Regions from separate parts of the Paenibacillus sp. MER TA 81-3 genome, predicted to be linked through region 4. Evidence: riboswitches for the same ligand, from Rfam matches in the RefSeq annotation. Region 4 holds a riboswitch; each other region holds the start of a gene.
The links. Region 4 has a riboswitch for cyclic di-AMP ahead of M3650_RS15085 (3D domain-containing protein). Riboswitches for the same ligand answer to the same signal wherever they lie in the genome.
Positions count from the first base shown of each region.

Region 1 (5,513 bases), on a different contig from region 4:
TACCGCATCAACGATGTTGTCGGCTTGCAATCCGGATACGACGTTGCTTCCACAATCAATGGTTTCGGGACGCTCGGTCGAATTGCGGATGGTTACGGTCGGCACCTGAAAGATGCAGCACTCCTCCTGTACGGTGCCGCTATCTGTAATGGCACAGCGCGCATGCTGCTCCAGCCGGACGAAGTCAAAAAAACCGAACGGCTCATAACTCTCGACTAGCGGATGCAGCTTGATACGATGCTGGGTCAATTTAGATCTGGTTCGTGGGTGAATGCTGAAGATTAAACGGAGCTGTTGTGTCTCGGCAATGGTATTCAAGCTTTGCACAATTTGAATCAAATGCTCGGGGTCGTCTACGTTCTCTGCGCGATGGGCTGTCACGATGAAATATTGCTGCGGCTGTAATTGGAGCTGTTCGAGAATGGGGCTTGCATTAATTTGCGCCTGATAATGGAGAAGAACTTCGTAAATCGGGTTCCCCGTCACCACGATCCGCTGGCTGGGAATGCCTTCGCGAATCAAATTCTGCTTGCTCTGTTCGGTGTACGGCATGTTAATGGAAGAAATCGCGTCGATGACGCGGCGATTCTTCTCTTCCGGCACCGCCAAATCAAAGCAGCGGTTGCCCGCTTCCATATGCATGACGGGAATGCCTATACGTTCAGCAATGATGGCAGATAAGGCGCTGTTCGTGTCCCCGAGCAGCAGCACTTTGTCTGGCCGCTCTTTCTCCAAAATGATTTCGACATGCTCAAACATGGAAGCAAGCTGTCCGCCGAAGCTTTGCTGCTTATGGTTTATCACATAATCAGGCTGCCTTAATTGCATCTCTTCAAAAAAGATGTCGCTCAATGTATGGGTAAAGTTCTGTCCCGTATGCACGATGACATGACGCCCGGCCAGTCGGTCTAGCTTCTTCATCGTGACACTGAGACGAATGATTTCGGGACGTGTTCCGAGAATCGTCATGACACGCATCGCACTTATCCCCTCGTTTCAAAAAATATTTAGTCTGCTTCCTGAATGTAAGCAGGAAATAGTTCAAGAACGTTTGCGGCGCTGCGCGCGCTTGCGCCCTTGCCGCACTCTCCTGTTCCCGCTTCTGCGAATGGCCCGGATGCGCCGCTTCGGTGAAATGCGCAATCGCCTCAGTACACGCCGACTTCTTCTCACCGTGCGGGCTCGGCGCTTGCGTTTTCTACAGCGCGGCCGTTCTTTCCGCGTACCTTCTACCGGAGCGGGCGGCGCTGTCCCGGGCATTTCCACGGCTGCTCCTTTCGGCAGAGCAGCAAGCACAGCATCTGGCAGGCGGCGGACATGTGCCGGATCCGCATACTTGAACCGATGAGCTGCGGGAATAGGACGATACGCACCATGGTCCTCCAAGTAAACGATAGGCGGTGAGCCTTGAATGAGACGATAGATAGCGGGATTATGGATGACGTGCTGAACAAGTATGTGAGCTAACCGATCTCGGTATGTTCCTGCGCCGAACTCCCGCTCCGCCGCTTCCCGATTGCGTCTGCCAAGCGCTTCGGCTTTATCCGGATGCAGCGCCAAATTTAACACCTTCTGCGTTAATTGGTTCACGTTGCCCGGTTCGGCCATGGATTCCCTATTTCCGGTAGCCCGCATAATTTCCGCTAATCCCCCCGAACCGTAAGCGACCACCGGTTTGCCGAACACGAGACCCTCCAGCGCAGTTAAGCCGAAGCCTTCCGGGGCAAGGCTTGGTATGACCACAATGTCCATTGCAGGGTAAATGGACTGGACGGAAGACACAAAATGAATAAAATGAAAGCGATTGGCGGGCGCTGATTTCACCATGTCCTTGCATGTTTTAAAGTACGTTTCATCCGCCGGGGCGCCAACCACCACGAAACGCGCATCCTTGACACGTTCGCTTACTTCAAGGGCCATGAGCAGAAAGTGTTCCAAACCTTTGTTGGCGTATATGGCGGAGGATATATAACCGATGAGATGGTGAGCGGGAGAAAGATCAAGCTCATACCGCTTCCTTGCCCTGAGCTCGGGCCATCGTTCCGGTTCCAATGAATCCATGTGCCAAGAGGGAGGCAGCACGTATACAGGAACATGCGGCTCCGCAACATAACGGCGAAACGGCGCAAGGGTAGTCTCCGAGACTCCGATGATTCCATCGCTGAACATTCGAATGAGCGAGACGGCATTGGAGGTGAATGCATTATCCGCAATCGCTTCATTAATCTGCCACAGCACCGGTATGCCTAGCGACTTGGCGGCAAGCGCCGGCAGCGCATGCACCGAGGTGTTGGTCAACACGATATCCGGTCGCAGGTCGGCCAGAAGCCGAACGACCGCATCCCACTCCGAATGCTGCCGTATATGCTCAAGCTCGGCATGCAAATTCGCCGACGGCAACACCATCGAGTAGAACAATCGGCATGGCTGGACAATAAACGGAATCTGATAGGCTGATGCTTGTGCAGACAACTGTCCCGCTTCAGGTACAACAAGCACGCAATCGTAGTATGCCTGCAATTCACGAGTCAGAAAGAGAAGCAGTTTTTCAGCGCCGGTAATGTAAGTCTTGTTGCATAAATGGGAGAATAAGAGCATCTTTGGTTTCATCAGGTTATGCCCGTTCTGCCGTCTTGCGGGGAACAGGTATCATTCCACCTCCTTTGCCAAGGTACTACAGTATATTAGTCCACGACGGGTATCGGCACGACATTTGAACCTAATACAAGCGTACAATTTACGAAGCAGAGCCACTTGTCCGTTTCCAGTTCCTGTTTACTCTAGCAGCCGCCATACAGTTCCGTAGAAATCCGAATCTATGAATTATTAGAAGACATCAATCAGTTGCAAAAGACAAAGTTCATACATGAAAATAGCGCGTTCAAACTGACGGTGATTCGCTTCATCCGATCCTTTGCTTCATTCTCCCCTTCCATCAGGAGGCGGTACGTCCTTTGACATTCTTGTTCACCGCCATCGTGATCGGCCGTTTCATGGCAGGATATACGTAACCGCATGAGCCTTAATCCTCGACGCTCTTCGGGTGAATGGAGCGAAAGGCCACTGCACGGAAGTCAGACAACATGTTTTCGATAAAAAGGAAAGGGAGTTCTGCGCTCTGAACATCTTCTATTCCGATTTTTATGAATTCTGTAAACTCAAAAAAACTCGCCCTTGCAAGGACGAGTTTGGCTGTGGAGAAATCTAGAGATTTGTCGATCGCCCATTCTCATAAACAACACGATTTCATGCGGTGGGTGACTGCGATCGAGAGCCCGCCAGAATAAATTCCGATAACAAAAAAGAGACCTGATCCGACTGTGTATAAATGACGTAATCCGCACCGAGAAGCCGGTAAATGGAACGCGGATGATGACGCTTCGTTATTAGCGTAATCGGCTCACAAGACCATTGCCGGCATACTTGAAGCAGTCGACACGACAAAACAAAGCTTTGTTCGAACAAGAAGAAGCGCCCCACTGGCACTTCGGGTATATTCCATTCTTTAGGATCAGTCGTGTTGACTCGACATACATGCGCGACACCCAGCTTCTCCATTCGCTTCACAAGCCGACCGTTATTGGCGATAGCCGCAACGGAAAGACCTGCTCCTCTCAACTGGCGAATGAAATCGACGCCCATGGCATTCGGTGCGAACACGGTAATGATTCGTTCCGCGTCGTACATATTCAATTCCCTCCTGTCGTGTCCGATGCCCTGCTTTTAGAAGAAAGAGGTGCGTCGACAGTTAACAGTCGGGCGCGCCTCTCTCCGTACGCTTACGAGGTTAGCTGACGGATTCGGAGGCGAAGAGTCCCCCTACCGGACCAGACGAATTGTCTGGCTTCCAGATTCACCCCTTGCGAACGGCCATACCGGCATCATCCTGCCAGTCAGCTCTGTCCGCTTCATTTGGTTCCCCCGTTCCCGCCAGACAGCGGGATTCAGCGAATAAGACGCAACGGATTTCATTGATACTGCTGAACTGAATCTTACCCCTTTCCCGGGCTTGGTGTAAATGGAAATGAAAGCTTGTTACAAGCAATCCGGCGCAAATCTGGATATAAAACAGCTCTTTCTCTTCATCAATGGATTCATTTTCTCATCAACGCTCACTGAAGCTTATCCCCTCGTGATAGGAAGAGATAAATGAAGCTTTTCACTTGAAAGTGGCAGTTGTAAGCGATTTACTTGTCGTTTCACTCCAAAATACTCCTTTGGCAACCCGATAAGAAGGCGCACAGACATAACAAAGCCCGGACGGTAATCGACCGGGCGCTCCATCATCCGAAGATGATGCTTAACATCTGATTAAGGCGGTTCGCATAAGTATGATCGCGCAATGTTCTGGCCAAACCACGAAGTGCAATCTCGCGGCGTTCCTGCTCATGTGATAAATAGTAATCGATTTTATCAAGCATCTCTTCCGGTGAGCTATACGTTTCGATTTCTTCTCCTGGTGTATAGAACCGGGCTAAATCATCGCGCACGTCGGTCAATTGCAGAGTGCCGCAGCTGCATATTTCAAAGGTGCGCGGATTCGGGGAAGCTGCAGTGATGTTGGCGGAGTTCTGATTGACCGATTCGTCATCATGTGCGCGGTGCATGTTGATGACGATTTTCGTACCGTTATACGACGCTGCGGTCTCCTGTGGATCCATCCAGCGGCCGAGTTGGATGTGATGCGCATATTTTCTGAATTCGGAAAGGCGGTCCCACCAGAGACCGGAAATGACGATGTTGCGCTTGATCAGCTGCGGCAGAATCGGTTCAATCGACTTCACCCGATTCCAATATGCCGAACCAATAAAGGTAAGATCTTGCCGGAGCGGAGATCTCGTCTTGATGGGACGGAATTGACCCGGAAAGGCGGCGAACGGCAAATAATGCGCGTTCGCGCCAATCCCTTGATAGAACGGAACGCTGTTCGCTTCGAGTGTGAACACATAATCATAATGCGTAACGATATCGGCCATCATGCTCGTATAGTACGGATCGTCCGTAATCCACAGCGCAGTGCGTATGCCATGAGCGCGGATTTCATCCACTTGCTCGACTGGGAAATCCATTCCATCCAAGGCGACGACAAGATCAGGACGAAGCTGGACTGCCGTTGCGGCGACCGGGTCCCGTGGTCCTGCCACGGACAGCTGGCCTACCATCCCCTGGAACGTCGAGATGATGCCTTCATCCAACGGAGAGTATGGGTATCCTTTTCCGGTCGAAACATACAAGACATGCAAGGGGCGAGATGACACCTGCGCTTGTGTCGTATTCACAATATAATCCGCTCGCCCTCGCAAATATCCCTCTTGGTAGCCTCCTTCAAAACCGGCTTTGCGTCCTTGGCGGCGAGAATGCTCCCTCGGATGAACCACCCCCGTACGGATCCGTCTTCTTCGCCGTATACGAAATGTTCGCATGAGATCTCTCCTTTTGGTCATCAGTGGTTTTAAGAGCTAACGAATGTTTCCAGCAGCCGTTGTACGCGATGCTCGAACGTATGCTTAAGC
Region 1 covers NZ_JAMAWB010000006.1:226,684-232,196, reverse strand. The annotation lists gene wecB (non-hydrolyzing UDP-N-acetylglucosamine 2-epimerase) at 1-978, opposite strand, end outside; gene M3650_RS10605 (glycosyltransferase family 4 protein) at 1,042-2,610, opposite strand; gene M3650_RS10600 (hypothetical protein) at 3,247-3,687, opposite strand; cyclic di-AMP (ydaO/yuaA leader) riboswitch at 3,761-3,960, opposite strand; gene M3650_RS10595 (CgeB family protein) at 4,284-5,423, opposite strand; gene M3650_RS10590 (CgeB family protein) at 5,453-5,513, opposite strand, start outside.
Region 1: another riboswitch for cyclic di-AMP. It lies ahead of M3650_RS10600 (hypothetical protein); the one in region 4 lies ahead of M3650_RS15085 (3D domain-containing protein).

Region 2 (5,513 bases), on a different contig from region 4:
CGATAATGATGCCTTCCGGCTTGTTGAGCGCGACGATGCTGCAGCCGAATCTGGCCCGCGGGTTCAACTCCTTCAGCGACATCCCCTGCATGCAGCCGGGCACACTGAGCTCAGCAATCGTGTACTCCTTCGACAGCTCGATATAATCGAGCAAATTCGGAGACACAAGCTGATGGGCAACGCGGATTCCCATGTCTCGTTCGGGATAAATAACCCGATCTACGTCAAGCCGCTCAAGCACGCGGCCATGCAGGTCAGACAGCGCCTTGGCGACTACCTTCTTGACGCCAAGCTCCTTCATCTGAATACTGACCAGGATGCTCGTCTGGATGTCATCGCCAATCGCAACAATGGCGCAATCAAAGTTGCGAATGCCGAGCGAGCGGAGCACATCTTCATCCGTCGCATCCGCCACGACGGCATGGGTCACCATGCCCGTCATGTCCGCAACTACCTCTTCATCTTTATCGATGCCCAGCACTTGATGTCCTAGTCTGACTAGTTCCTTGGCGAGGCTCGATCCAAATCGTCCCATCCCGACTACTGCAAACTGCTGCAACTCCATAATAGCTATTAACTCCTTCATCCATTACTATTCTCTATTTACCCTATCGTAATCTTGCCTTCCGGATGGCGGTACAGTTCCCGCTCGCTCTTCGGTCCGAGCGCATAGGCCAGCGTTATCGGCCCCAATCGCCCGGCAAACATCGTCAAACATAGAAGCACCTTGCCGAAATCGGTCAAATCCGTCGTTAAGCCCATTGTCAAGCCGACCGTGCCGAAGGCAGACGTCGTCTCGAACAAAATCATAAGGAACGGATGGTCCTCTGTCGTCGATAATATCATCGAGACCATAATGACCAGGAACAACGCCAACAAGGTCAATGTAACGGCTTTGAATATTCTGTCCTTCGCCAAGCGATAGCGATAGATGACGATATCCTCTTTTCCCCGAATCATCGTAATGACCGCACCGACAAGAATGGCGAACGTCGTTGTCTTGATCCCTCCCCCGGTTGAACCGGGCGAAGCCCCAATAAACATCAGTATGATCATAAAAAACTGGGAAGCTTGGCGCATGGCGCCGATATCGATGGTATTCGCGCCGGCCGTACGCGGGCTGACAGACTGGAACAAAGAAGCCCAGAACTGCTCCCACCCGCTTAAACCGGCGAGCGTGCGTGTATTGGTAAATTCAAATATGAATATAACGACTGTGCCGATAACAATAAGAAGTCCGGTCATTGTCAAAACAATCTTCGTATGCAGCGACAATTTGCGGGTACGGCGATAATCCACTACATCGGACAATACGATAAAGCCAATCCCGCCCAGTACGATGAGCAACATAGCCACTGTATTAATGACCGGATCTCCCACATAGCTCGTTAAGCTGGAGAACGGTCCGTACACCGAACCGAACAGGTCGAATCCAGCATTGTTGAACAATGACACCGCATGGAATATCCCGAAATAAATGGCTTGTCCGAGTGGCAGGTCGAACGCCCAACGCGTCGCAAACAGAATGGCGGCGGTTCCTTCGATACAGAAGGCAAACAGCAGCACCTTGCGGATAAGGCGGACAATTCCCTCCATGCTGCCTTGATTAAGCGCTTCTTGTAAAATAAGACGTTCCTTTAACGAAATTCTTTTTTTAAAAGCAAGCGCGAACAACGTCGCCATCGTCATGAAGCCAAGCCCGCCGACTTGAATGAGCAGCATAATGACCACTTGCCCGAACACCGTAAAGTTGGTGCCTGTATCGACCACAACTAGCCCGGTCACGCAGGTTGCTGATGTTGCTGTGAAAAACGCATCAACAAAAGAAAGCGGCTGTCCGTTGGAATTTGATATCGGCAGCATAAGCAGAAATGCGCCTAATAAAATAATTAATGCAAATCCAACGACAAGTATGCGTGACGGCGTTAAATGTAAAATCCTATTTTTCCTTGAAAGCTTCAAGGGGTGTCACCTCTTTTTGTCCACGAAAAAAAGCACTGGAAATCCAATGCTATCGCTGGTATCCTGACGCACTTGCCTACGAGGTTAGCTGACGGATTCGGGCACGTTCAGGCTGCCCTATTCGCAGACGGTTCTTATGACCCGTCATACGCGAAATTCACCCCATTAATCGGTTCCCCCGCTTTCGTACATTGACGAAACTCGGCATGTATGCAATTCATAACGAGATTATATACGTTTCCCTACTCGCGCACAAAGTCAGAGATCGAACAAATTCAGTTGAATAGGCTGAAAAATAACGTTAAATAGCGCTTACAAAACCCCATTTTCTTGAAATGTATCGAGAACTCTTTCATTATCAAGGCGTAGCTTCATTCCTCTGCTGGACTTTACACAAATGAAGTGGATACAATAATAAAAGAGAACTGCGTATATACGACTAAATGGAGGAAAAAAGATGTCTTTTACCCATCAAGCACACCATGATGCTCATAATCAGGCTGCACCTTCTTATTACATAACCAAGCCTTTACTTATTGCTTCCATCGTTGGGTTCATAGTGTTTCTCACCGTGCAGGTTATTATTCCCTTACTGCAATCCGAGGTGAGCCCGGAGGAAGGCGCACAGGTCTCAATGATTACGAAGACGGAGGCGGTAGACAAGGCGATTCAGTACATGAAGCAGCAGTCTTGGAGATCCGAACTGACGTTGCGAAGTGCTGACCCGACAGTCGTGTATCAGACGGATTCCACGCTGGCTGGATATATCAGCAAGGAACGTTTGACGGAAGCATTCCAGCCTTGGAGCCGCAAGGCTCCGTATGATAGGTATCAAGTCCTGCTCTCCGTTGTACGCGGAGGCCGCCCCGATGTGTTGAGCATCGATGTCAACATGACGAGCGGCCAGATTATCGGCTTCAATTTCACCGGACGCCCAACGACTGCCGCGGATGACTCCGTCGTCTCCCGAACGTTAGACTATCGCGCCGTGGCGGAACAGACCATAAAACAATTGGGCTGGTCATCATCCGAGTTGAACATTCAGCAAGAAAGCTTGAACAGCAAGGACGAAATACGGTTCACGGTGCCCAAAGCCAAAGTTGGCGGCGCAACGCTTGACTTCGTCGTACACTTTCACAACAACGACGTCGTCACAGCCAAGCCAGTATGGGAGGTGCCGCTAAGCTATAAAACAGAGGAATTGCAGCAGACCGCCACCGCTTCGTCCATTTATAAAATTGGTTATACATGGATGTCGTTGCTGCTCAGCATTCTCGCGCTCGTCGCGTGCATTCGTTACCGCAAGCTTATCCGATTCCGCTCCGGTACGATAATCACACTGTCCATCGTCTCATGCGGAATCTCTCTGCTTCATATCTGGAACCTGCTGCCTGGCCTCATCTCGCTTCAACTCGGGGTGCCTGCCGCACAGATCCGTATGGAGTACGCTTTGATCGTCCAAGGCGGAATTACAGTGCTTCAGGGAGTGGTGCTCTATTTCTCCTTGCTAGCAGGCACACGCTTGTGGGATCAGTCTAAGCATCGGCGCTTGATGCCAACCTGGAGCAGTCCGGAGTTCGGTACGGTGCTGCCCCGTGCCTTCTGGCTCGGCACGGTCTATGCAGGGCTCTTGCTTGGAGTGCAGACGTTTATCTTCGCCGCCTTGGAGACGGGATTTGGCGCATGGTCGACGACAGATGCATCACAGTCTCCGCTTAACTTGAGGCTGCCGGCGCTATATCCTCTGCTCGCTTGGATGGCTGCGATATCGGAAGAAGGCGTCTATCGCTGGTTCGGCACGGGACTGTTGCAGCGCTGGGTGAGAAATCCATGGATAGCTGGTCTCATCCCGACGCTCATCTGGGCTTTCGGACATGTCACTTATCCGATATTCCCGTTCTACTCCCGGCCGGTTGAACTGTTGATTATGGGTTTTATGTTCTTGTACATCATGCTGAGGCACGGCTTCTGGACCGCATTGTTCGCCCACCTCATGCTGGATAATTTGCTGATGAGCATGTCTTACTTGCTGGGAGGAACCGTGTCTGGCTCGGCGCTCGGCGCGCTATACTTGATACTGCCGGTGCTGATTATATACGGCTTAAAGAATCTTCATCAACGCAAAGTGAACATGTTACCCATGTCATAGAGCAAAACAAGCGGAGGTTGCTGCGGTCTCGTTATGGGATCTGATAAATGACACTTATGCGAACGTGAAGAAAGTGATTTTTGAGCATAGCGGACATAATCCGATGTTTGCGGAGCCCCATACTTTTGACAATCTAATAGCCGAATGGATGGGCGAGGGAAAGTAACTCTACAAAAGCGTAAATAAGGGGAAACCTATGGCTTCCCCTGAAAAGTTTATAAATTCTACGATTTTAAATTAACACGTTTGAATGCTTCTGCTTGCTGTTTAATACCAACCTCTGTGGCAAACCGTTCAATACTTGAAGCACCGAAAAATCCATCCACACCAACGGTGTTATCGAAAATATATTGAGCATCTTCCGGATCAGCAATCGGACCGCCATGACAAATGACCATAATATCTGGATTTACAGATTTGCCCGCATCGGTAATGGCTTGTATGCGCTTAGCGCAATCCTCAAGAGTCAATGCGGTTTTCGCGCCAATTGTTCCTTTTGTTGTTAAGCCCATGTGCGCTACCAAAATATCCGCACCGGCTTTAGCCATTTTAATAGCTTGTTCTTCATCAAATACATATGGGGTAGTAAGCAAATCAAGCTCGTGTGCTTTCCGAATCATATCAACCTCTAAATCATAGCCCATCCCGGTTTCTTCAAGGTTCGCTCTAAAGACGCCATCAATCAAGCCAACGGTCGGGAAATTTTGCACGCCTGCAAACCCTTGTTCTTTTAACTGCTTCAAGAAAACTTCCATCATTCTGAAAGGGTCTGTACCGCACACGCCTGCAAGCACTGGAGTATGCTTCACAACTGGCAATACTTCCGCTCCCATATCTACAACGATTTGGTTAGCATCCCCATAAGGCAATAATCCTGCAAGCGATCCCCGGCCAGCCATTCTATATCTTCCCGAGTTGTAAATAATGATTAAATCTACTCCGCCCGCTTCACCGCTTTTTGCAGAAATCCCCGTACCTGCTCCGGCTCCTAGAATCATTTCACCTTTAGCTACATGTTCTTTCAATTGGTTTATGATTTCTTGACGAGTTTGTTTCATTTTGCTTCCTCCTCATTTCTCTATTTTTGCATCAATTCGATTAACTTTTTAGCTGCCGCTAAAGCGAAATGTTTATCATTGATGTCATAGTCCAATTCGATGAGCTCTACGGCGTTTCGGTCAATATTATTTCTGAGCGTATCAAATAAGGCACGATCCTCTTCTGCTCCATAGAAAGGCTGTCCTTCCACATCCAGCCCGGAAACACCCTTTAAAGGCAGCATTAATGCGGTTGGAGAGGTCGCCTTATTTAATTTTTCGGATATGATCTTGCCTAATTCTTTATTTTCTTGAACCGTCGTTCTCATTAAAGTCACGGTCGGGTTATGCTTGTAAAAAGTTCT
Region 2 covers NZ_JAMAWB010000006.1:137,472-142,984, reverse strand. The annotation lists gene M3650_RS10245 (potassium channel family protein) at 1-565, opposite strand, end outside; gene M3650_RS10240 (TrkH family potassium uptake protein) at 604-1,962, opposite strand; cyclic di-AMP (ydaO/yuaA leader) riboswitch at 2,021-2,179, opposite strand; gene M3650_RS10235 (CPBP family intramembrane glutamic endopeptidase) at 2,420-4,111, shown strand; gene M3650_RS10230 (phosphoenolpyruvate hydrolase family protein) at 4,336-5,169, opposite strand; gene M3650_RS10225 (Tm-1-like ATP-binding domain-containing protein) at 5,190-5,513, opposite strand, start outside.
Region 2: another riboswitch for cyclic di-AMP. It lies ahead of M3650_RS10240 (TrkH family potassium uptake protein); the one in region 4 lies ahead of M3650_RS15085 (3D domain-containing protein).

Region 3 (5,513 bases), on a different contig from region 4:
AAGCACCTTGCCAGGCATATCAAAATAAGCAGATGAATGGGGAACCTCGGCAAATTGAAACTCGGCGCGGCGGCGTTCGGTCTGTTGGCGTTGATGCTGCTCAATTGCCTTGACTGATTCCAGCATAGTAATATGAGCTTGCTGCGTACGACGCTTAATTGTTGCTTGCGAAACATTGACCAAATCTCGAACTGGAGAATCGGCGAGCAGACGAAATTCAGTCCCTTTTATAATCGCCGTATCCTGAAAAACCGCATCAATGCGGAATGTAATATCGCCGCCGTATGACTTACGTACGACCAGATCTCCTTGCTTCATAGGATCGATCACCTCTCCAACTATCCTATGGGCAAAAGTGCAGTTTGGTGATTGCCTACATTGGCGACCATCACGGTTAGCTCACACCGTGCTGAATTATTCAGCTGCGTTGACCGCACGTCCGATGCTATCGCTTAAGCGAGCAAATTCTTCAAGAGACAGCGTCTCCCCGCGTCTTGTCGGCTCAATGCCGGCAGTAGCAATCGCTTCAGCCAGCGCATCCGTTCCACACACGCTGCCGTAGCGCGCCTTCAAATTGTTCCACAGCGTCTTGCGCCGCTGGGCAAAGCTCGCCTGCACGACCTCAAATAGATGCTGCTCGTCCGCTACTTGAACAGGAGGCTCCTCCCTTACGCGCAGTCGAATAACGGTAGACTCTACATTAGGCTGCGGGATAAAGACCGTACCCGGAACAGTGCAAATCAGTTCTGGCTCGGCATAGTATTGCACAGCCACACTTAAGCTGCCGTAATCCTTGCCTCCCGGACTCGCTGCCATGCGCTCAGCCACTTCCTTCTGTATCATGACGACAATATGCTTCAGCGGAAGTTGTTCTTCCAACAGCTTCATCATAATCGGTGTGGTCACGTAGTAAGGAAGGTTGGCCACGACGCTTACCTTGTCCATCCCATGAAACTGTTCGCGGAATAACTCTTGCAAATCCACCTTCAGCACATCGCCATGAACGATCTGCACATTTGGATATGGTTCCATCACTTCGTCCAGAATGGGGATGAGACGCTGATCAATCTCTACGGCCGCTACACGGCCCGCTCGCTTCGCCAACTGTTCGGTAAGCGCTCCAATCCCTGGACCAATCTCTAAAGCCCCTGTAGAGGCATCCAGTTCGGCTGCATCGACAATGCGCCGCATGATATTCATATCGATCAAGAAATTTTGTCCCAAGCTCTTCTTAAAAGAGAAGCCGTGTTTGCGAACAATTTCCTTCGTTCGCGAAGGTGTTGCAATATCCGTAAACGAGTGATTCATTCGTTCATGTCTCCTTCTGCTGTTGTTGCGCGGTGAGATTGGATTCCTCCAGTTCATGCAATGCCTGTTCGAACTCTTCCCGCCCGATTTGAAACATAGCGCAGCGTTTTAACATCTGCTTCGCATTGCAATAGCCGATACCCAGTCTTTCACCCAATTGTCTGCGGCGTTCGGCGGAACCTGCAAAAGTTGTAAGCCCAGCTTCCACCAAATCTGTCCACGTAAGCTCCGTATGTAATGCAGGCATTTCTGTCCGTATCTGCTCCAGCGCTCTACGTACCGCTTCAGGGGAGGCGTTCTCCACCCCGAGATCCCCTTTTGCAATCGCCTCGTGCCTTGGCAAGAACGCGTGCTTGCAGCCGGGAACCTGCGCAGCGATCAGCTTGCGAATGCGCTCCCCTGCATGGTCGGGATCCGTAAATATAATAACACCGCGCCGCTCTTGCGCCAGAGCAATGCGGCGGATGGTCATATCATTGAGAGCCGATCCCCCCGTCTCGATCGTATCGGCTTCCACAGCGCGCTGAATTGCAACGGTGTCGTCTTTTCCTTCCACGACGATTACTTCTCGTATCAACGTTCTTGCTCCTTCCTCATGTCCCCCACTTTTGATCACGTAACTTATTTAAATAGATGTTCAAAAAGGCCGCTTTTCAACACCGAGGAGGTTGCAAGAACCCGAAGAAGGAGGAGCGCAGTGTAGGCGAGATTACATGAGCACCTGAAATGTTTCCGCAGGAAACATACTTCGGAAGCATAACCTCTTCGAGGGTGATGCAAGATTCGATGCCGAATCACATCTTGCGATACTCCGTGATCAAAAGGGGACTTTTTGAACAACCTCTAAAAAGCACAAAAGAAGAGGGATCTCCCTCTTCTTAGCATGACATAAATCGTTATTCATTACTATATCCTAAATACACGGCAGCAAACCGCGTGACTTCTGCCGCGTCATCGCATCAATTAATTTGCTTCCGGCTTCACCGGACCGATCACATACACCGTATGGCCCTTTTTCCTGCCAAACTTGCGTACAGCACCTTTGCTTTCGTAATAAACGTCAATAATTTTGCCTTTTACCGCTCCGCCTGTATCTTCAGCACGTCGAAATCCGACGCCCTCGATATACACCCACCATCCAAGCGGAATGAGCTTCGGATCTACCGCGATCGTACGTCCTTCCACCACCTTGGTGCCGGAGGCGGTCTTGGCTCCCGGTGACCCTTCTTGTTCCGTATAGGCGGTTAATTGAACGTTCTCCAGCATATCCTTGTAATCGAAGCCGACCTTGCCCCCTTTGCCAGAGCCGACACTCGGAGAGCTTGCCGACAGAACGACCACTTCAGGTTCCTTCTTCGTTCCATAGGCTAGAACCTGATTGACCTGCTTCGTCTGAACGGACTTATCCACTAACTGCGAATATACGAGTTTGCCGTCCTCATATACTTTTTCAATCTTTTGGACGACGATTCCCTCTTTCCCCTTTTGAACCGTCTTCGTCTTCCCCTTCAACAAGGTAGGATCAGCTTTCTTGACGACTTGGAATGGAACCTTCACTTTTCGCTCTTCTACGTTCTTACTGACACGCACGATACGAATGTCCATATTACTTGCAACGGCAGCATCTTGACCCGGATATACCTTGTCAGCCGTCTTGACAGGTATTTGAAGCGATACTAAAACGTCGCTCACCGACTTTTTGGTCGTATAATGCGTCTTCTTCTGTCCGTCTACCATCACGTTAACGGGTAACGCGCGTTCGATGACGATCTTATCGCCATCTGTTATTTCCGTATCCAACGGTTTGGATACGGCATCATGTGCCCCTACCGCTATCGCATGCTCATCCAAAACATTACGAAGCGTATCTTGGCGTGTTTCTATAGCGTGCTCTTGTCCATCTACGCGGATGGACAGTGTCTTCTTCGATGCACCATACATATATAATACCGTAATCAACGTGATAACAACCGCAACAGCAGCAATGACAGACACGACACGTACATTTTCATGCTTCCATCGCATTGCGAGCGACATGCTGGATGATCGGGGTTCATGGGTTTCGTCATTAACGATCTCTCCCACTTCTCGGTCCTCCTTACATAGTCCCGCCGTCGAGTGTTTTGCATGATTCCATCTGACGCGACTATATCAAGAATGTTTGCGAAGAATACGTTCATCTGTCGAGCTTATGTGCAAGCTATGGTCGAATTCTTCACACCAACTCCAGTAACGGCTGCTCCCACCTCCTATTTCATAACCCTATGACGTCTTTCTTTTCTTTATTCGAAAAAAGAAGTTTCAAGAGAAACAAAAGAAGCCTAGCGTAAGAGGCGACTCTTGTCGTGGCTTCCCAAATGAAACCCAAACGTCAACAGTGTAGGACGCACGCGGACCCCTCTCTCCGATACGCTGACGAGGTTAGCTGTCGGGTTCGGGCTTGTGAGAGTCGCCCTATCTCAACTCACCGGCTCATGGCTCGGCTGTTCAGAATTCACCCCTAGGATACATTCCGCATGAATGAACATGTATTCATTCCCGGATTGCTCGCGCTTTGGTTCCCCCGCTCTCCAAAATGGAGATTAAGCGATACTGGTTGGTTGGAACAATATTCAAGTGTTTACGAACATCTGTGAGAAATCATATCGTGTTTGCAATCACCTTGTAAAGATGGTATCAATCACGTTTTAAGTCAAAAAGGGTTAAAAAAAAGTAACAAAATCGCTTTTTCGTGAACAAATCCACTTATCTTGTGGTCTAGAACTTTATTTCATCGGTTTTTCATTGATTTTCACCGTATGTCAAAACATGTCAGTCCGTTTTCAGTCGTTATTCTGCAAAATTCTTCAAATTCCATTCCTTTCAATTGCGCCGCCGCCTCTGCTACGAGACGCACATGAGCAGACTCGTTTCTTTTCCCGCGAAAAGGGTGAGGAGTCAAATATGGGGAATCCGTTTCGACGAGTAATCGGTCATCTGGTATCTTTACAAGCACTTCTTTGGGCTGCTTTGCATTTTTAAACGTAATCGGTCCGCCAAAGGAAAGGTAGAACCCCATGTCCAGACACATTTTTGCAGTCTCCCAGCTGCCGGAGAAGGAATGCATAATCCCACCGACTTCACTCGCCTTCTCTTCACGCAAAATACGAATCACATCTTCATGCGCCTCGCGATTATGAATGACGATGGGCATGTGCAACTCCCGGGCCAGCCCGATCTGCTGACGAAATACACGCTGCTGAACATCCTTCGGTGAAGTATCCCAATGATAGTCGAGACCAATCTCGCCGATGGCGACGACTTTGTCATGCTTGGTGAGCTCGGCAATCCAATCGATATCCTCTGGCTTCATTGTTATGGCATCCACCGGATGCCAGCCTACAGCCGCATATATGAAATCATATTTCTCAGCTAACGCCATTGTTGTAGGAATGGTCTCGCGGTTAAAGCCGACATTGACCATACGTGTAACGCCCTGCTCCACAGCATGAGCGATCATTGCCTCACGATCCTCGTCAAATGCTTCGTTGTCCAAATGGGTATGCGTATCAAATAACACGTCAAATGCGCTCCTTTTAAAATTGTATTGATTACTTTCTCCTTCTTAATTTAAAGAGCTTGTTTCCACTTTCCATCCATCGACCAGTTCTTGGACTCAATTTTTTCGCTGCAGGAACATCCGCTTCACTTCATCCGTGAGCCGATGTTCCACAGCTTGAAGCTTGTCCATCGGGAAATAAATGTAATGATTTCCACGGCGAATGCCGCTGATGGAACGCACAATGTCCGATTTTTTGGACAATTCCATCACTTGGTCATGACCATCCCACAGCAATATGTGCTGCTGCGTCGGTTCGTCTCCCGAGCGATACACATCATACGGATTATCCGAAGGTGAATCGAACATAATGTCGTAGTCCGGATTCAAGCCTGCCGCATGCCATTCACGGCACAGCCATTCAGCATTCAACTCGTCCACTTCAATATACTTGTACAGTTTACGCTCGATGAATCGCTGACACAAGTCGGCGAGAAGCTCATCCGGTTCATTTATCCATTGCATAAAGGCAGTCTGTACAAAAGCCTCATCCAACTGCACATACTGTGTGGTTGTCAACGTCCCTTCAAACAGCGCATCAAGCGGCTCCAAAAAATAGCGGAATGAGTAGCCCTGCAAATAAAGCTCCTTGGCCCGCTTGAAAATG
Region 3 covers NZ_JAMAWB010000029.1:52,432-57,944, forward strand. The annotation lists gene yabG (sporulation peptidase YabG) at 1-318, opposite strand, end outside; gene rsmA (16S rRNA (adenine(1518)-N(6)/adenine(1519)-N(6))-dimethyltransferase RsmA) at 415-1,308, opposite strand; gene rnmV (ribonuclease M5) at 1,313-1,885, opposite strand; gene M3650_RS28100 (resuscitation-promoting factor) at 2,272-3,393, opposite strand; cyclic di-AMP (ydaO/yuaA leader) riboswitch at 3,704-3,907, opposite strand; gene M3650_RS28105 (TatD family hydrolase) at 4,100-4,867, opposite strand; gene M3650_RS28110 (HD domain-containing protein) at 4,964-5,513, opposite strand, start outside.
Region 3: another riboswitch for cyclic di-AMP. It lies ahead of M3650_RS28100 (resuscitation-promoting factor); the one in region 4 lies ahead of M3650_RS15085 (3D domain-containing protein).

Region 4 (5,513 bases):
CGACACCCCCCAGCATGAAAATCTTATAGGAGGTCATCCGTAATGCGCAAATCACTCACCTTGACGATATGGGCCACAAGCGATGTTCATGGCCACATGCTGCCCATACGGTACGCTGACAACGCCACCGAAGAATTGGGTCTGCTAAAGCTCGCTTCACGGATTCGGCGGGTCCGCGCAGACAAGGAGCATTTTCTTCTCATCGATAACGGCGACCTTCTGCAAGGAACACCTTTGGCTACTTATCATGCCCGGTTCGATCCGCAGTCCCCCAATCCGATGATTGCCGCCTTGAACCGTCTTAAATATGACGCATTCATCCCGGGCAACCACGAATTTAATTTCGGTCTTGATTTTGCGCAAAAAGCGCAGCGCGAATCTTCGTTTCCCTGGTTGGCGGCCAACATTGTGCGAGAGGATACGGGAAAACCGTACTTTGGCGACCCTTACTTCATAACGGAATTTGCTGGCGGGCTGCGCGCAGCCGTGCTCGGACTGACCACCCGTTTCACCCCGCATTGGGAACTGCCTGAGCATATCGCTGGCCTGCATTTCCTGCCGGCTGTAGAAGCCGCCAAGCAGTGGGTGCCTGAATTACGGAGCTGTAAAGGAGCCGACATCGTTATCATCGCTTATCACGGCGGTCTGGAAAGAGATTTACGCACGGGAGCTGCGCTCGAGGAGGATACGGGGGAAAATGAAGGCTCACGGATATGCGCAGAAGTGGAAGGCATCGACGTGCTCATTACCGGACATCAGCACCGGACCATTGCCAGCGGCAATATCGGGGACACTATTGTTGTTCAACCGGGAAGTCAAGGCCGGTACGCGGCCGAAATTGAATTGCTTCTTACTCGTCAAGATGGCCGCTGGCGCGTCAGCGAGAAACGCTCTCAGTTGATTGCCGCGGCAGGCGCTGAAGCCGACCGTGAGCTTAGCGAATGGATTACGCCTTACGAAGTGAATGTCCAGCGTTGGCTTGACCGCCCCATTTGCCGAATTAACGGGGATATGCGAATACGTGATCCCCATGAGGCCCGGCTTGTCGAGCACCCTTTAATCGAGTTCATCAACCGTGTGCAGATGGACGTATCGGGAACGGATATTTCATGCACCGCCTTATTTGACGACAGCGCTGCCGGATTCGGCAATCAGGTATCCATGCGCGAAATAACCGCATTTTGTCCGTATTCCAACACATTGAAGGTGTTGCGGTTGAAGGGACGCGATATCCGGGACGCTCTGGAATGGTCTGCCCGCTACTTTGCGCCATATGACGGTCAATCAGTGGCCGTTCACTCGTCCTTTCTCTATCCCAAAGCGCAGCACTACAATTATGACATGTGGGAAGGCATAGAGTATGTCATGAACGTGTCCCGACCGGTAGGCACACGCATCGTGCAACTGACACGGAACGGACAGCCCCTTGATCCGGACAAGGAATATGATGTCGCCATGAACCATTATCGCGCTTCAGGAGCCGGCGGGTTCCAAATGTTCTCCGGCAAGTCGGTCGTTCGTGATATTCCGATTGACACAGCCGAGCTTATCGCAGACTATATGATGAAGCAGGGCACAATTACCGCAACGGTAAATCATAATTGGAAGGTCATTTGGGATTAAATAAATCAGCACATAATTATGTAAAAGAGACTGCCCCTCTAGTAGTTTTCTCTACTTTTGGGACAACCTCTTCACATTTTAGTTACTTAAGTATAATTGCAATTTTTATTTGATAATATAAACCTGCACATCTTGCACGCCGAAAGTGCTGCCGGCACTTTTGCTTACCGGAACGAAGATGTCCACCTTATTACCTTTAATCGCCCCGCCAATATCCCGTGCCTCAGCTACGAGTCCTCCTTGCGGCAGATGCTTGAATTGATAGCCTGTAATGAACAGCTTAGTTCCGAGCGGTATCACTTTAGGGTCAACGGCAACCGTGCCCAGCTTCAATGCATTCCCGTAGAAATCTACAGCTCCCCACTCACCATTTTCGCTCGGATGCGCTGTATACGCAGTTGCGCGCATGTTCAGCTTCTTCGAATAGGTTGTCGGACGTCCCGACATTTTAACCACATTTTTAGGAGCAGTATTTGCTGCTTTCACTGCTTGTTGTGGCGTGGAGCTTTTCTTGTCGCCCGTTGCTTTCTTCGCTTCCTTCTGTGCCACTGCTTCAGTCTTAGCTGCCTTCTGTGCTTCTGTTGAAGTTTTCGATGCGTCATCTTTGTTGTCTCTCTCAATTGCCTTGGCAGGCAAGGAATAAGATGACGATACTTTTCCTTGAATGACTGGCGTCGGAAGTTCCATTGTCAACCCGCCGTATATATTCTTCGGATTAATCAATGGATTCTCATTTACTAGAGCTTCTACGCTAATATTTTGCTTTTTAGCAATAGAGTAGATTGTATCTCCCTCTTTAGCCTGGTAGGGCTCGGCATATACCGGGATGATCTGTAAAATGGTAGCTATACCCAGTAAAGCGGCTGCGAGCTTCACAATTGTTCTTTTACGCATATGTTCCTCCTGTCAGTAGCCTGCGGGGTTAGTTGTCGGATTCGGGTTAAGGAGTTCCCCTACACCATGTCCGATCTTTCGGAATGGCGATTCACCCCAAGGTGATCATTTATTGAACACCGGTCAATCATCCCCCGTACGGGTGCTTCGTTTCGGCTCGAATTGCATCATATCACAAACTTGTAACCTGTGCGCAGGGAGTTACTGGAATTGTCTTGAAATAATGACTCCCTATGGATTTTTTAAGCTTAATTTAACGCTTAATCCTAACACTTTTGTAATTACTAGTGACAACTTTGTAATATTCGCACTTTTATAATAACATAGTTTAAAAATTTGTAAACAAATTACATATTCCAAATATCCCCTAAAGATGAACCGCATTACAGGCGTACGTCAACCGGATGCTTGGGAATTTGAACATTCTGGCTTCACCCCATAAAAAAATCCCCATAATTAGGGGAGTGGTCATTCTGTCCAAAATCCCTAACTACTGGAGATTATAGTTACTCATCGTGTTTTACAATACTTTGCTTAAAAAGTCACGTGTTCTGGAATGCTGCGGGTGCTGGAACACTTGCTCTGGCGTACCCTGCTCCACGACATCGCCGCCATCCATAAATAAAATCCGATCTCCCACCTCACGGGCAAAGCCCATTTCATGAGTCACGATGACCATCGTCATTCCTTCACTGGCGAGCGATTTCATCACTTCCAGCACTTCACCCACCATCTCCGGATCAAGAGCTGACGTAGGCTCGTCAAAAAGCATGACATGCGGCTGCATGGCGAGTGCGCGGGCTATGGCGATACGCTGCTTCTGACCGCCCGATAACTGTCCTGGATAAGCCGCGGCCTTGTCAGCCAGACCGACTTTGGTCAGCAGATCCATAGCAACCATCTCAGCCTGCTTCTTCTTCATCTGCTTCACCTTAATCGGTGCAAGCGTAATATTATTCAATACCGTCATATGAGGGAACAGATTGAACGACTGGAACACCATTCCCATCTTCTCACGCGTCTTGTTAATATTATGCTTCTTCTCATTAATCTTCGTGCCCTCGAACAAAATATCTCCCTGCGTCGGCGTCTCCAACAGATTCAAACACCGCAGAAAGGTGCTCTTTCCTGAGCCGCTCGGCCCAATGACGACGACAACTTCGCCTTGCTTGATCGACATATTCATGCCTTTCAAAATATGCAACACACCGAACGATTTATGCAAATTGCGAACCTCAATCATGACTGCTCAACTTCCTTTCCAGAGTTGCAACCGCTTTGGAAAGCGTAAAGGTAAGAATGAAATACATCATGGCCGCACCCATAAGCGGCCCCAGAGCCGTATACGTTTTACTCCGTATGACCTCGGTTTGGAACATGATGTCCGTAATGCCGATGAAGCTGACAATGGACGTTTCCTTTATAATGGTCACGAACTCGTTGCCAATCGCTGGCAGGACGTTGCGAAACGCTTGCGGCAGCACGATATGGCGCAGCGTCATAGCTTTTGACATCCCCAAAGAGCGGGCAGCCTCGGCCTGCCCTCTATCGATTGCTTGAATGCCGGCGCGGAAGATTTCGGACAAATAAGCCGAGCTATTAATCGATACCGCGACGACTCCAGCCATAAACGGACTGAATTCGATGCCGAATTCAGTTAAACCGAAATAAATGATAAAAATCTGCACGAGCAGTGGCGTGCCCCGCACCAATTCGATATATGCGGTCGTCAGCCATTTCAATGGCTTGAAACCAGACATTCGCATCAAAACGATGACGACGCCTAAGATGAACCCTGCCAATACGGAAAACAACGATAACAGCACCGTTATTTTCGCCCCGGATAAATAATCCCATTTAAAGTCCCATAACATTCCAAACCAATCGAGCACCGGTCTAACCCCTTTCCCATCCTTGCTCATATAGCACTATTGTGTCCAACTCATGAAAAAAGCGGCTATCCGCCGCCTTCTCCTGCCTTACTCTCCCGATTCCGCCAGCTCCGTCGCCTCCGTAATGAACTGGTCCAGCTTGCCTTCAGCCTTAAGACGGTCGATTGTCTTGTTCACAGCTTCCACCAATTTCGGGCTATCCTTGCGCATGCCGACAGCATAACCGTCGCTCGCCGGCTTCAATACGACGTCAGCTACTGCCAGCTCCTTGCGATTGGCTTCATAAGATTTAGCTACTGGCTTCTCTACCAGAACCGCGTCAATACGCTTCGTTTCCAACGCTAACACAAGGTCGTTCACCTTATTCAGCAACTCGGCTTTTGCTTCCGGAATTTGTCCGATTACATCCTCGAACGTAGAACCTTTTTGAACGCCTACCTTCAAACCTTTCATATCTTCGGGTGACTTGTATTTATCCTTGTCTTCCGCCCGTACGATGACACCAGCTTCAGCAACATAGTATGGTTTGGAGAAATCCATCGCTTTCTGGCGGTCAGGAGTCGGGTCCATGCCGCTGATGGCGATATCGATCTTTCCGGTCGGTACAGATGCGACGACAGAGTCGAACTTCATGTCCTTAATTTCAAGCGGCACTCCTAAGTCCTTCGCGATTTCCTTCGCGAGCTCAATATCAAATCCGACAATCTCGTCTTTCCCGTCGACCGTTGCGTGGAACTCGAATGGCGGATAGTCCGCGCTCACTCCGAGCACCAGCTTTTTGTTCTCCATAACTGTATCATAACGGTCGCCCTTCGCTCCGCAACCGATGAGAAGACTCATTAATAGTGTGCATATGGTAACGATTTTCAGTGCTTTCATAGATGACATCCCCGCTTCTTCTATCTATTTTACCCTATCATTTCGAAGGGCTGAACTCATTATACATGATGGTGTATACTTATACAATCCTCTTTTCAATAATTTTTCATAGAGGCGCTTTCATCTTGCCGAAACCTTCCTATAGTCTGCACGAGGGGGAGGTCGCAACTTGAGCTTCTCTCCCCGTTCATTCATTCGCTTATTTTGCATCATCGCTGAGCTCTG
Region 4 covers NZ_JAMAWB010000009.1:191,066-196,578, forward strand. The annotation lists gene M3650_RS15080 (bifunctional metallophosphatase/5'-nucleotidase) at 43-1,623, shown strand; gene M3650_RS15085 (3D domain-containing protein) at 1,729-2,517, opposite strand; cyclic di-AMP (ydaO/yuaA leader) riboswitch at 2,519-2,685, opposite strand; gene M3650_RS15090 (amino acid ABC transporter ATP-binding protein) at 3,038-3,760, opposite strand; gene M3650_RS15095 (amino acid ABC transporter permease) at 3,753-4,409, opposite strand; gene M3650_RS15100 (transporter substrate-binding domain-containing protein) at 4,497-5,288, opposite strand.